DNA from 4 places in the Fictibacillus sp. B-59209 genome. Region 3 is predicted to be linked to each of the others. Evidence: riboswitches for the same ligand, from Rfam matches in the RefSeq annotation. Region 3 holds a riboswitch; each other region holds the start of a gene.
The links. A riboswitch is a leader RNA that binds a small molecule or an ion and turns the genes downstream of it on or off. The one in region 3 is predicted to bind S-adenosylmethionine.
Positions count from the first base shown of each region.

Region 1: linked by a shared signal. The riboswitch ahead of P4361_RS07370 (LLM class flavin-dependent oxidoreductase) and the one ahead of P4361_RS16775 (methionine ABC transporter ATP-binding protein) in region 3 are both predicted to bind S-adenosylmethionine.
Region 2: linked by a shared signal. The riboswitch ahead of P4361_RS19880 (DUF2325 domain-containing protein) and the one ahead of P4361_RS16775 (methionine ABC transporter ATP-binding protein) in region 3 are both predicted to bind S-adenosylmethionine.
Region 4: linked by a shared signal. The riboswitch ahead of P4361_RS02065 (sugar ABC transporter substrate-binding protein) and the one ahead of P4361_RS16775 (methionine ABC transporter ATP-binding protein) in region 3 are both predicted to bind S-adenosylmethionine.

Region 1 is NZ_JARMMC010000009.1:44,206-46,404, forward strand. Features, by position in the region: gene prmC (peptide chain release factor N(5)-glutamine methyltransferase) at 1-661, shown strand, start outside; SAM riboswitch class I at 909-1,007, shown strand; gene P4361_RS07370 (LLM class flavin-dependent oxidoreductase) at 1,170-2,199, shown strand, end outside.
Region 2 is NZ_JARMMC010000028.1:18,667-20,865, reverse strand. Features, by position in the region: gene ssuD (FMNH2-dependent alkanesulfonate monooxygenase) at 1-408, shown strand, start outside; gene P4361_RS19885 (hypothetical protein) at 626-769, shown strand; SAM riboswitch class I at 824-928, shown strand; gene P4361_RS19880 (DUF2325 domain-containing protein) at 1,157-1,480, shown strand; gene P4361_RS19875 (hypothetical protein) at 1,513-1,683, opposite strand; gene P4361_RS19870 (LD-carboxypeptidase) at 1,887-2,199, shown strand, end outside.
Region 3 is NZ_JARMMC010000020.1:71,792-73,990, forward strand. Features, by position in the region: gene P4361_RS16775 (methionine ABC transporter ATP-binding protein) at 1-747, opposite strand, end outside; SAM riboswitch class I at 844-957, opposite strand; SAM riboswitch class I at 1,040-1,155, opposite strand; gene P4361_RS16780 (phosphatase PAP2 family protein) at 1,182-1,829, opposite strand; gene P4361_RS16785 (general stress protein) at 1,923-2,199, opposite strand, start outside.
Region 4 is NZ_JARMMC010000004.1:30,910-33,108, forward strand. Features, by position in the region: gene P4361_RS02060 (hypothetical protein) at 1-655, shown strand, start outside; SAM riboswitch class I at 774-883, shown strand; gene P4361_RS02065 (sugar ABC transporter substrate-binding protein) at 1,015-2,130, shown strand.

The DNA.
Region 1 (2,199 bases), on a different contig from region 3:
GCCTGTCCAATACATTATTGGTTTTGAAGAGTTTTACGGAAGACGCTTTTCGGTGAATAAAGAGGTGCTCATTCCTCGGCCGGAAACAGAAGAGCTCGTATATGAAGTGCTTCAGCGCTCCATGATGAGGTTCCCTGGCATAGAAGAGATCCAGACAGTCGATGTCGGGACGGGGAGCGGTGCCATTGCCATTACGCTGGCACTGGAAAATTCTCGTTTTTCGGTAACCACGATCGATATTGCTGAGGAATCCCTGGAAGTCGCAAAGAAAAATGCTGAAGACCTTGAGGCATCTGTTCGTTTTATTCATGGAGACCTCCTTCAGCCTCTGATCGAGGGCGGAGAAAAAGCAGATATCGTTGTGTCGAATCCTCCTTACATTCCTGACCGTGAAATAATGGAGCTTGAGACGATCGTTAAGGATCAAGAGCCTTTCCGTGCACTTAGCGGCGGTGAGGACGGCTACGTATTTTACAGAAGGTTTATGGAAGAGCTGCCCCTCGTTCTGAACGCACAAAGCATTGTTGCCTTTGAAGTCGGCCATGATCAGGGCCAGACGGTGGCTGAAATGCTCAGGGTCACGTTCCCTGGGTCGGTTGTTTCGGTAGTAAAGGATATCAGCCAAAAAGAACGGATGGTTATCGCGGAGATTGGCTTTTAAGAAGAGTGGAAGGGGCTCTCAGCTGTGCTGGGGGCTTCTTTTTTGTGGCCGGAAGAACCGAATTGAACGACACTGGCGCTGAATTGAGCCGAACGGAGAATAATTGAGCGAAACAAGCAATAACTGATCCGAACTGAATTTTTCAGACTTATTCGCCAGTCAAACGCAACTCAATATCATCTATTCTCACATCCTAAAAATTGACGAAATACCTACTTCTATTGTAGGATTACTATTAATTAAATAAATCTTATCCAGAGCGGTGGAGGGACTGGCCCTATGAAACCCGGCAACCTATTTTTAGAAGGTGCTAAATCCAGCAGGAGTAGATCCTGGAAGATAAGATGGAGCGGTCAAAAACTTCCCCTTATCTAAAGGGGAAGTTTTTTTTAGATAGTCGGAGGGTCAGGCCGTTGTCCTGACCGCTCCTCCGCACTGAAGGGATGGACTTTCAGGGTTTCTTTTAGTGGCAGAATGTTTTTAAAAGGCAGAGGGGAGAAAAAGGTAGATGAGATTTGGATTTTGGTTGCCGATCTTTGGTGGATGGCTGAGAAATGTGGAAGATGAGAACATGCCGCCGACGTTTGATTATGGGAAGAAGGTTATTCAGTCCGCGGAAAAATGGGGGTTTGACACGACGCTGATCGCGGAACTGTATTTGAATGATATAAAAGGGCCGGAGCAGGACTCTCTGGAGGCTTGGACAACGGCAGCGGGTCTCGCGGCCGTAACGGAGAAAATAGAAATTATGACAGCGGTAAGGCCGGGATTCCATAATCCTGCTGTAACGGCGAAAATGACGGCGAACATCGACCAAATGAGCGGCGGGAGGTTTACACTTAATGTCGTCTCCGCCTGGTGGGAAGAGGAAGCGAAGCAGTATGGCGGCATTTTTACTGCCCACGACGAAAGATATGAGCGTACGCAAGAGTTTCTTGATGTTCTAAAGGGGCTGTGGACAGAAGAAACCTTCAATTATTCCGGCAAGTTTTATCAGTTTAGCGATACGAAACTTTTCCCTAAACCTGTTCAGCGGCCAAATCCCATTTTGTATGCTGGCGGAGAAAGTGAAAGGGGTAAACAGGTTATCTCTTCCTCCTGTGACGCCTACGTCATGCATGGCGGCACTGTCGAAGAGATCGCCGTTAAGATCAATGACATGAAGAACCGCCGCGGGCAAACAGGGAAAGAACCTTTATCTTCGTTCGGCATGGCGGCCTATGTGATCTGCCGGGATACTGAAGAAGAAGCCCAAGCGGAACTGCAGAGGATTACAGATGTAAAAGAGTCCAGCGCATATGCTGGGTTTAAAGATTTTACGAGCAAGTCGCAGCTTGAACAGCAGATTCAGCTGTACGACTACTCTGTTTCCAACCGGGGGCTGAGGCCGAATCTGATCGGCACACCTGAACAGATTGCGGAGCGGATTGCAGCATATGAAGAAGCCGGCCTCGGACTCCTTTTACTGCAATTCTCCCCTCAGTTAGAAGAGATGGAACGTTTCTCAAAACAGGTGATGCCTTTGGTGGAGAGCTATC
Region 2 (2,199 bases), on a different contig from region 3:
ATTCAATATGTAGATGAAGAAACCATCATTGCTTCACAAAAAGTCTTTTCACGTTATGATTCAGTCGGACAGAAACGGATGGCTGCTCTTCACAACGGAAAAAGAGATTCTCTTGAGATCAGCCCAAACCTTTGGACCGGCATAGGCTTGGTGAGAGGCGGGGCTGGAACCGCACTTGTCGGTGATGCAGACACGGTTGCGGAGCGAATGAAAGAATACCAGGAAATCGGGATTGATCATTTTATCTTCTCAGGCTATCCGCATCTTGAAGAAGCATACCGAGTGGCTGAACTCCTTTTTCCTAGGCTTCCGATCTCACATAAAAATCCGGCGGCAAAGCGTTCGCTTCATTCGTTTGGCGAAGTGGTCGCCAATACGTACCTACCGCTGAAAAGCAAAGTAAAATAAAAACTTCTAGTAAACTTGCTCACTTTTTCTTACAGAAAAAAGTAGTTATTGACAAATTTAACCATCTTAAGTAATCTATAAATGGAATTCATACAAAACCAGTCAGAATTATAAGGTTTGAGCTTTTTTTACAGCAAAAACTCATAAGCATGTTTATTGAGTTTTTGCTGTACATAATGATTGGTCCAGTTAAAAATAAAATAACGGGGGTTAGTGTATGAAAAGAGGATTACTCAGTATTACTTTCCTGGTTGTTTTCTCCATGCTTCTTTCCGCATGTGCACTCAACAGCTCAGATAACGAATCAAAGGACAGCAAAGCCAATACTTCTGCTGTTAAAGATAAAAGGCAAAAGCTATAAAGCAACCGATGAGGCTTATTCCATTATATTATTTTTAATAATTTCAAATTTTCTAACTTATTAAGAGAGGTGGAGGGATTTGGCCCTTTGAAGTCTCGGCAGCGGTTCCGGAGAGGGATCTGTGCCAATTCCAACAAGCTTTGGCTTGGACAATAAGAAGGGTAATTTGGTTATGTCTAACCTCTTCTTATTACGTGATCGTAGTAGGAAGAGGTTTTTATTACGGTATAAAACAGAGTAAATCCATAGGGATATTTTTATATTCTTTTTTGCTGCTGATTGAAAAACCAAAGGCAACTCTCTTTTTGGGATGTATGCCTTTGTTTTTTTTATTCAGCTTGAGCAAAAAGAAATAGTTGAAATAAGAGAGAGAAGGGAGATGCTGGTATGTCGTCGTTATTAATTGTTGGTGGAGATCATCTTGGGAAAATTACGAAGAAACTGGAGCATCAAGGGATAAGGGAGATCATTCATGTGAGCGGAAGAAAAGCTAGAATGTCTCAAAAGGATATTCCAAGTCATGTGAACTTGGTTCTGGTCCTGACCGATTTTATAAACCATGAGTTTTCAGCAGCGATCAAGAAAAAGGCGAACAAACAGAGTGTTCCCATCTATTTTTCCAAGAGGTCCTGGTGCTCGATCTATGCTGTACTTGAAAAATCGGAGCTTTTAAGCAATCGCACAAAACGGAAGAAGATAGCCGTTAATTAGTAATAAGAAAACCTGCCTCACAGGGCAGGTTTTCATTCCGTTGAATCAATTTTTACAACTTCAAGCTGAAAGGGAACGCACTCTTCCAGCCTTTCTTTAATCTGTTCGGCTTCCTCTCTGGACAATGGAGTATTTGAGTCTCTTAACGTTTCCAGGCTGAAAGTAAACCGCCCGCTGGATTCAATAACCTTGTATTCTTTCATGGGAATTCCCCTTTCTCCCTTTCATTTGAGATTGCAAAAATGGCACGATGGTATATCTATATACTTCTACATACCCGGTTCGTTCCCTTTTTAGTATTTTGATTGGAGGAATTGAAAAAATATAGTTATAGGAAAATCATCACTCTAATATACATAATCGATGGAATCTCGATGGGAAACCGTGCTGATGGAGGGATGAAGGTATGGCTGTTAAACCACCGATACTGCAGAGAGGGGACACCATCGGGATCGTGACACTAGGAAGCCCTCTGGAGGCCCAAATAATTAATGAAGGATTAACCACGCTGCGAAATTTTGGATTCAATATTGTCCTCGGGAAAAATGTTTACACGAGTACTGGTTTTTTGGCCGGAACGGATGAACAGCGGGCAGCTGATTTAATGGCGATGTTTACGAATAAAAAGGTGAAAATGATTTTGCCGACAAGAGGGGGAGTAGGAGTAGAGGGAATTCTGCCGTATCTGGATTTTGATGTCATCCGGCAGAATCCAAAAA
Region 3 (2,199 bases):
CAATTCATCCTGAAGAACTGAACTGACGAAGCGCCTTGCCGTCTCAGTCTGTGGCCTTGCAAATACATCAAAAACGCTCCCTTTCTCAATCACTTCTCCGTTCTCCATAACAGCGACGGAATCGCATATCTCACGAATGACGTTCATCTCATGCGTGATGATCAGAATCGTAATGTTGTATTCCTTATTGATTTTTTTCAGAAGCTTTAAAATACTGGAGGTCGTCTGCGGATCCAATGCCGATGTTGCTTCATCACACAATAGCACTTCCGGATCAGTGGAGAGCGCCCGGGCAATGCCTACCCGCTGTTTTTGTCCGCCGGAGAGCTGGTCGGGATATTTATGCCCGTGCTCGGACAAGCCAACAAATTCCAGCAGGTCGTTCACCTTCTCTTTAACGAATGATTTCTTCATGCCGAGAAGATAAAGCGGTGTCGCAATATTATCAAATACCGTTTTTGCGTTCAGCAGATTAAAATGCTGAAAAATCATACCGATATTTTTCCGTTTTTTTCTCAGTTCCTTCGGAGACAATCTTGCCATGTCCTCCTCTCCTACAAAGACGTGCCCTGATGTCGGCTTCTCCAAAAGATTCACACATCGCAGCAAGGAGCTCTTTCCTGCTCCGCTGTATCCGACAACACCGTAGATCTCTCCTTTTTTTATCTCAAAGCTCACATTGTTTAACGCTCTTACCCGGCTTTTGCCACTCTCATAAATTTTGGTTACCTCTTCAAATCGAATCAATGATGTGATCTCCTTTCTCGCTACTGTTAAAACATCAAAAAAAGCCTCTTCTTGAAAACAAGAAGAGGCCTGACGCATAGATGAGTGGCTGATCTCTTCTTATCTTCCAAGCGCTAATCGCTTGCCGGACTTGGCACAGTATTCCCATTAAACCGGGAACCCGCTGCCGAGGTTTCAAAGGGCCAATCCCTCCACCTCTCTGGATAAGAAACAAATATAATGTTCAATTAAATAAAAAAATCTCTTCTTAAAGAAAGAAGAGATGTTGTATCCATAAGGAAACGAGCTGCTCTTCTTATCTTCCAAGCCCTTAAAGGAACTTGCTGGAATTGGCACAGTGTTTTTCAAAAGAAAAACCCGCTGCCGAGGTATCACAGGGCCATATCCCTCCACCTCTCTGGATAAGAAACACGTTCATATTTACTTGATGTGACCTATCTTATACCATGATCTAAGTCGATGTCAAATCTTTTTTCGGAGTTCTCTGATCGGAATAAAAACACTGAAGCCATAAAAGCCAGCCACATTGCTCCTCCGGCAACTCCAGCCAGTACATCCGTAATATAGTGAATGCCTAGATAAATTCTGCTCCAGCAAATAAATCCAAGGTGCACTGCCAATATACAAAATTTCGTTCTAACAAACTTTTTTGATAAGAGTGTAAAAAGACCATAAAGCGCTGTTGCATTCATCGCATGAGCACTCGGATATCCATACCTAATGTAAAAAGGTTTAGTGGATGGAGGCCGCTGCTTCCAATTCTTTCTCCAAACAGAGTTAATCAAACGGCATCCGATCAGGTTGGCTATTAATAAAAAAACAATGTTTCTCTTTCCTTTTCTCCTGTATCTGTATGCAGAATAAATAGTGGCAGGAATCAACAGAAATCCAGAACCAAGAAAAGAGTAACTTCTCAGAAAGAAATCCACGAAACCTCCGCCCCGTGCTGAAAATATAGCCAAGCTTCCCATTCCGTCAAGTTTCATCCAATGATCATCATTACGAAGCCTGTTCATTAGTCTTAAAGCTACAATACCCATTATCATAACGCCGCTTAGAATTGCCATATTCTCTTTTTTCATATCCGCCCTCACTTTAACTTGCTTTTATGTACATATCCTTTCATGTGGCGGACTATTTTATGCGTTCAGGCACCTATTAGAATTACTCTATTGTTAAAGTTTCACCGCATCTTTTTCTAAGAAAACCATAATGCTGCCCTGTTCTATTTTTTGCACATAACGCTCAGCGGTCCGTTCTGAAAGATCCAGGGACATGAGAACTTCTTTTAAATCATCCTCTGAATCCTCACTAAACATGGATGCAAATGGACCAGCAGCAAGCAGCGGACCAATACCGGGAACACCAAGGCCTGGCACCGCGATGGCTCCGCCGATACCAGACAGAAAACCTGCAATGGTTCCATAGGCTGCTTCGTTTACATCTTCGTCC
Region 4 (2,199 bases), on a different contig from region 3:
CGGTTCGCAGGATACGGTGTATCTTACTGCTGAAAAAACAGCGGATAGTCCATACTGGGTGAACATTGCGGCCGTCGTTCAGGACGGCAGGACCAACCAGTACACGCAGATCCCTATTAAAGAAAATTCAGGATACAATCCAACCCTTTTTCTCGGTGATTTTACAGGTGACAAGGTAGAAGACATCATGGTGGTCATGGATACAGGAGGCAGCGGAGGCATGATCAACGCCTATGTATTTTCCTACAGAGGAGGGCAGTTCGGGCCGCTTTTTGACTCTGGTGTATTCAGTGACCAATGGAAGTACAGGGTTTTTTATCTGAACCAATATAAAGCACAGGTGAACAGCTACAGCCTGAAGCAAAAATTTATTATCGATTTGAGTACGAAGGACAAGGAATACTTGTCTGAGATTTACTACCCGAATGGAAAATTAAAGGCTCCCATACAAGGATTTGTCTCATCTTTAAGCGGTCTTTACCCGGTGGACTTTGACCGAAATGGCGTGTATGAACTGCTGGCTTACCAAAACATCGCCGGCCGATATAACGCTGACCGCCTTGGCTATGTCCAGACTACCCTGAAGTGGAATGGCCGGGAGTTTGGTGCGGAGGTGCAGAACGTTGCGATCTTTGGAGGGGATATCCGAGGATAAGCCTGGTGGATTAACCTCTCGTTGTGGAGAGGTTTTTTATATGATAAAAAAACCATTGACTTTCCCCCATTTGCGGATTAAAGTAATAACTATATTTTCTAAAAATTAAATATTCATTCTCTTATCAAGAGTGGCAGAGGGACTGGCCCTATGACGCCCAGCAACCGTTCCGTAATGGAATTGGTGCTAATTCCAGCAAAACAGCATGTCTGTTTTGAGAGATAAGAGAGGACGAATCCGTTATACATATGCGATGAAACCTCTCTTTTTCCAGAGAGGTTTTTTTACGTGGTGGGGCTTATTTCGCTGGTCTCGTGCCCCCTTGAGAAGAGAGATATACAAAAAAGGGAGTTGGGGAAATGAAACGATTCATCAATTGCGCGGCAATCTCTGCGGTCGCTTTATCACTTTTATTAACAGGCTGTTCATCCGGAAGCAATACCGCTTCATCAGCTGGCAAACATGAAAAGGTCTCGTTCGATAACGTGCCGAAGCGGTTTGCCAAAGGGCAGGGAGCCCGAATCAAGGTTATCCGTAAAATCGGCGGTGATGATCATACAGCTCAATTTTTAGCAGGTGCTAAAGCGGAAGGAGAGGCACTTGGTTTTACCGTTGATACCTACACAGCAAACGGTGATACCGCCAAGTTCCATGATGCGATTGCCCAGGCGGCTGATGAGAATTACGACGGTTTTATCATCTCTCACGGTGATGATGCGGCTACCATAAACGATATTAAGAAGCTTCGGGAAAAAGGAAAGAACGTGGTGACGTTTGATTCCAATCCGGACCTCGCGAAAGTAGGCGGTGTCACACTTACGTCTCAGGACGATGAAGCCCTTGCCAAGCTGGCTCTCGATCAGCTCGTTAAAGAGAACAAAGGGAAGGCCAACATCGTTTATCTTTGGGTAGACGGGTTCCCGCCGATGGTGCGACGCAACGCCGTCTATAAAGAAACATTGAAGAATAACCCGGGAATCAAGGAAGTAGAACGCTTTGGCGTTGCTTCTGCAGATACGTCGGTCCAGACGCAAAATGCGGTGACGGCCATGCTGAACAAACATAAAAAAGGCGAGATTGATGCCATTTTTGCCACATGGGATGCCTTTGCGATCGGGGCTGCACGTGCGATTAAAGAAGCGGGACGCAACGAAATCAAAATTTACGGAATTGACGTCTCCAATGCAGACCTTCAAGAAATCCAGCAAAAAGAAAGTCCTTGGAAGTACACGGCTGCTGTTGATCCTAAGCTCATTGGGGCAGTGGATATGAGAATTCTTGCTAAAAAGCTTGCGGGTGAAAAAACACCTCAAAAATATGATTTGAAAGCTTCTCTCGTTTCACAAAAGGATCTGCAAAAATCAAACGAGGGTGTGAACATGGTCAACCTGTCCAAGGAAATTAAAGGCTGGGGCCAGTCTGATGCGTTTGAGGAAGATTGGATGAAGACACTTAAGGATCACTACCAAAAATAACTGAAACTCTCAGGAAGAAGAATGGGACTTGAATAGCCTAATAAATTGGAACCGCGCAAGAAAAAGTGA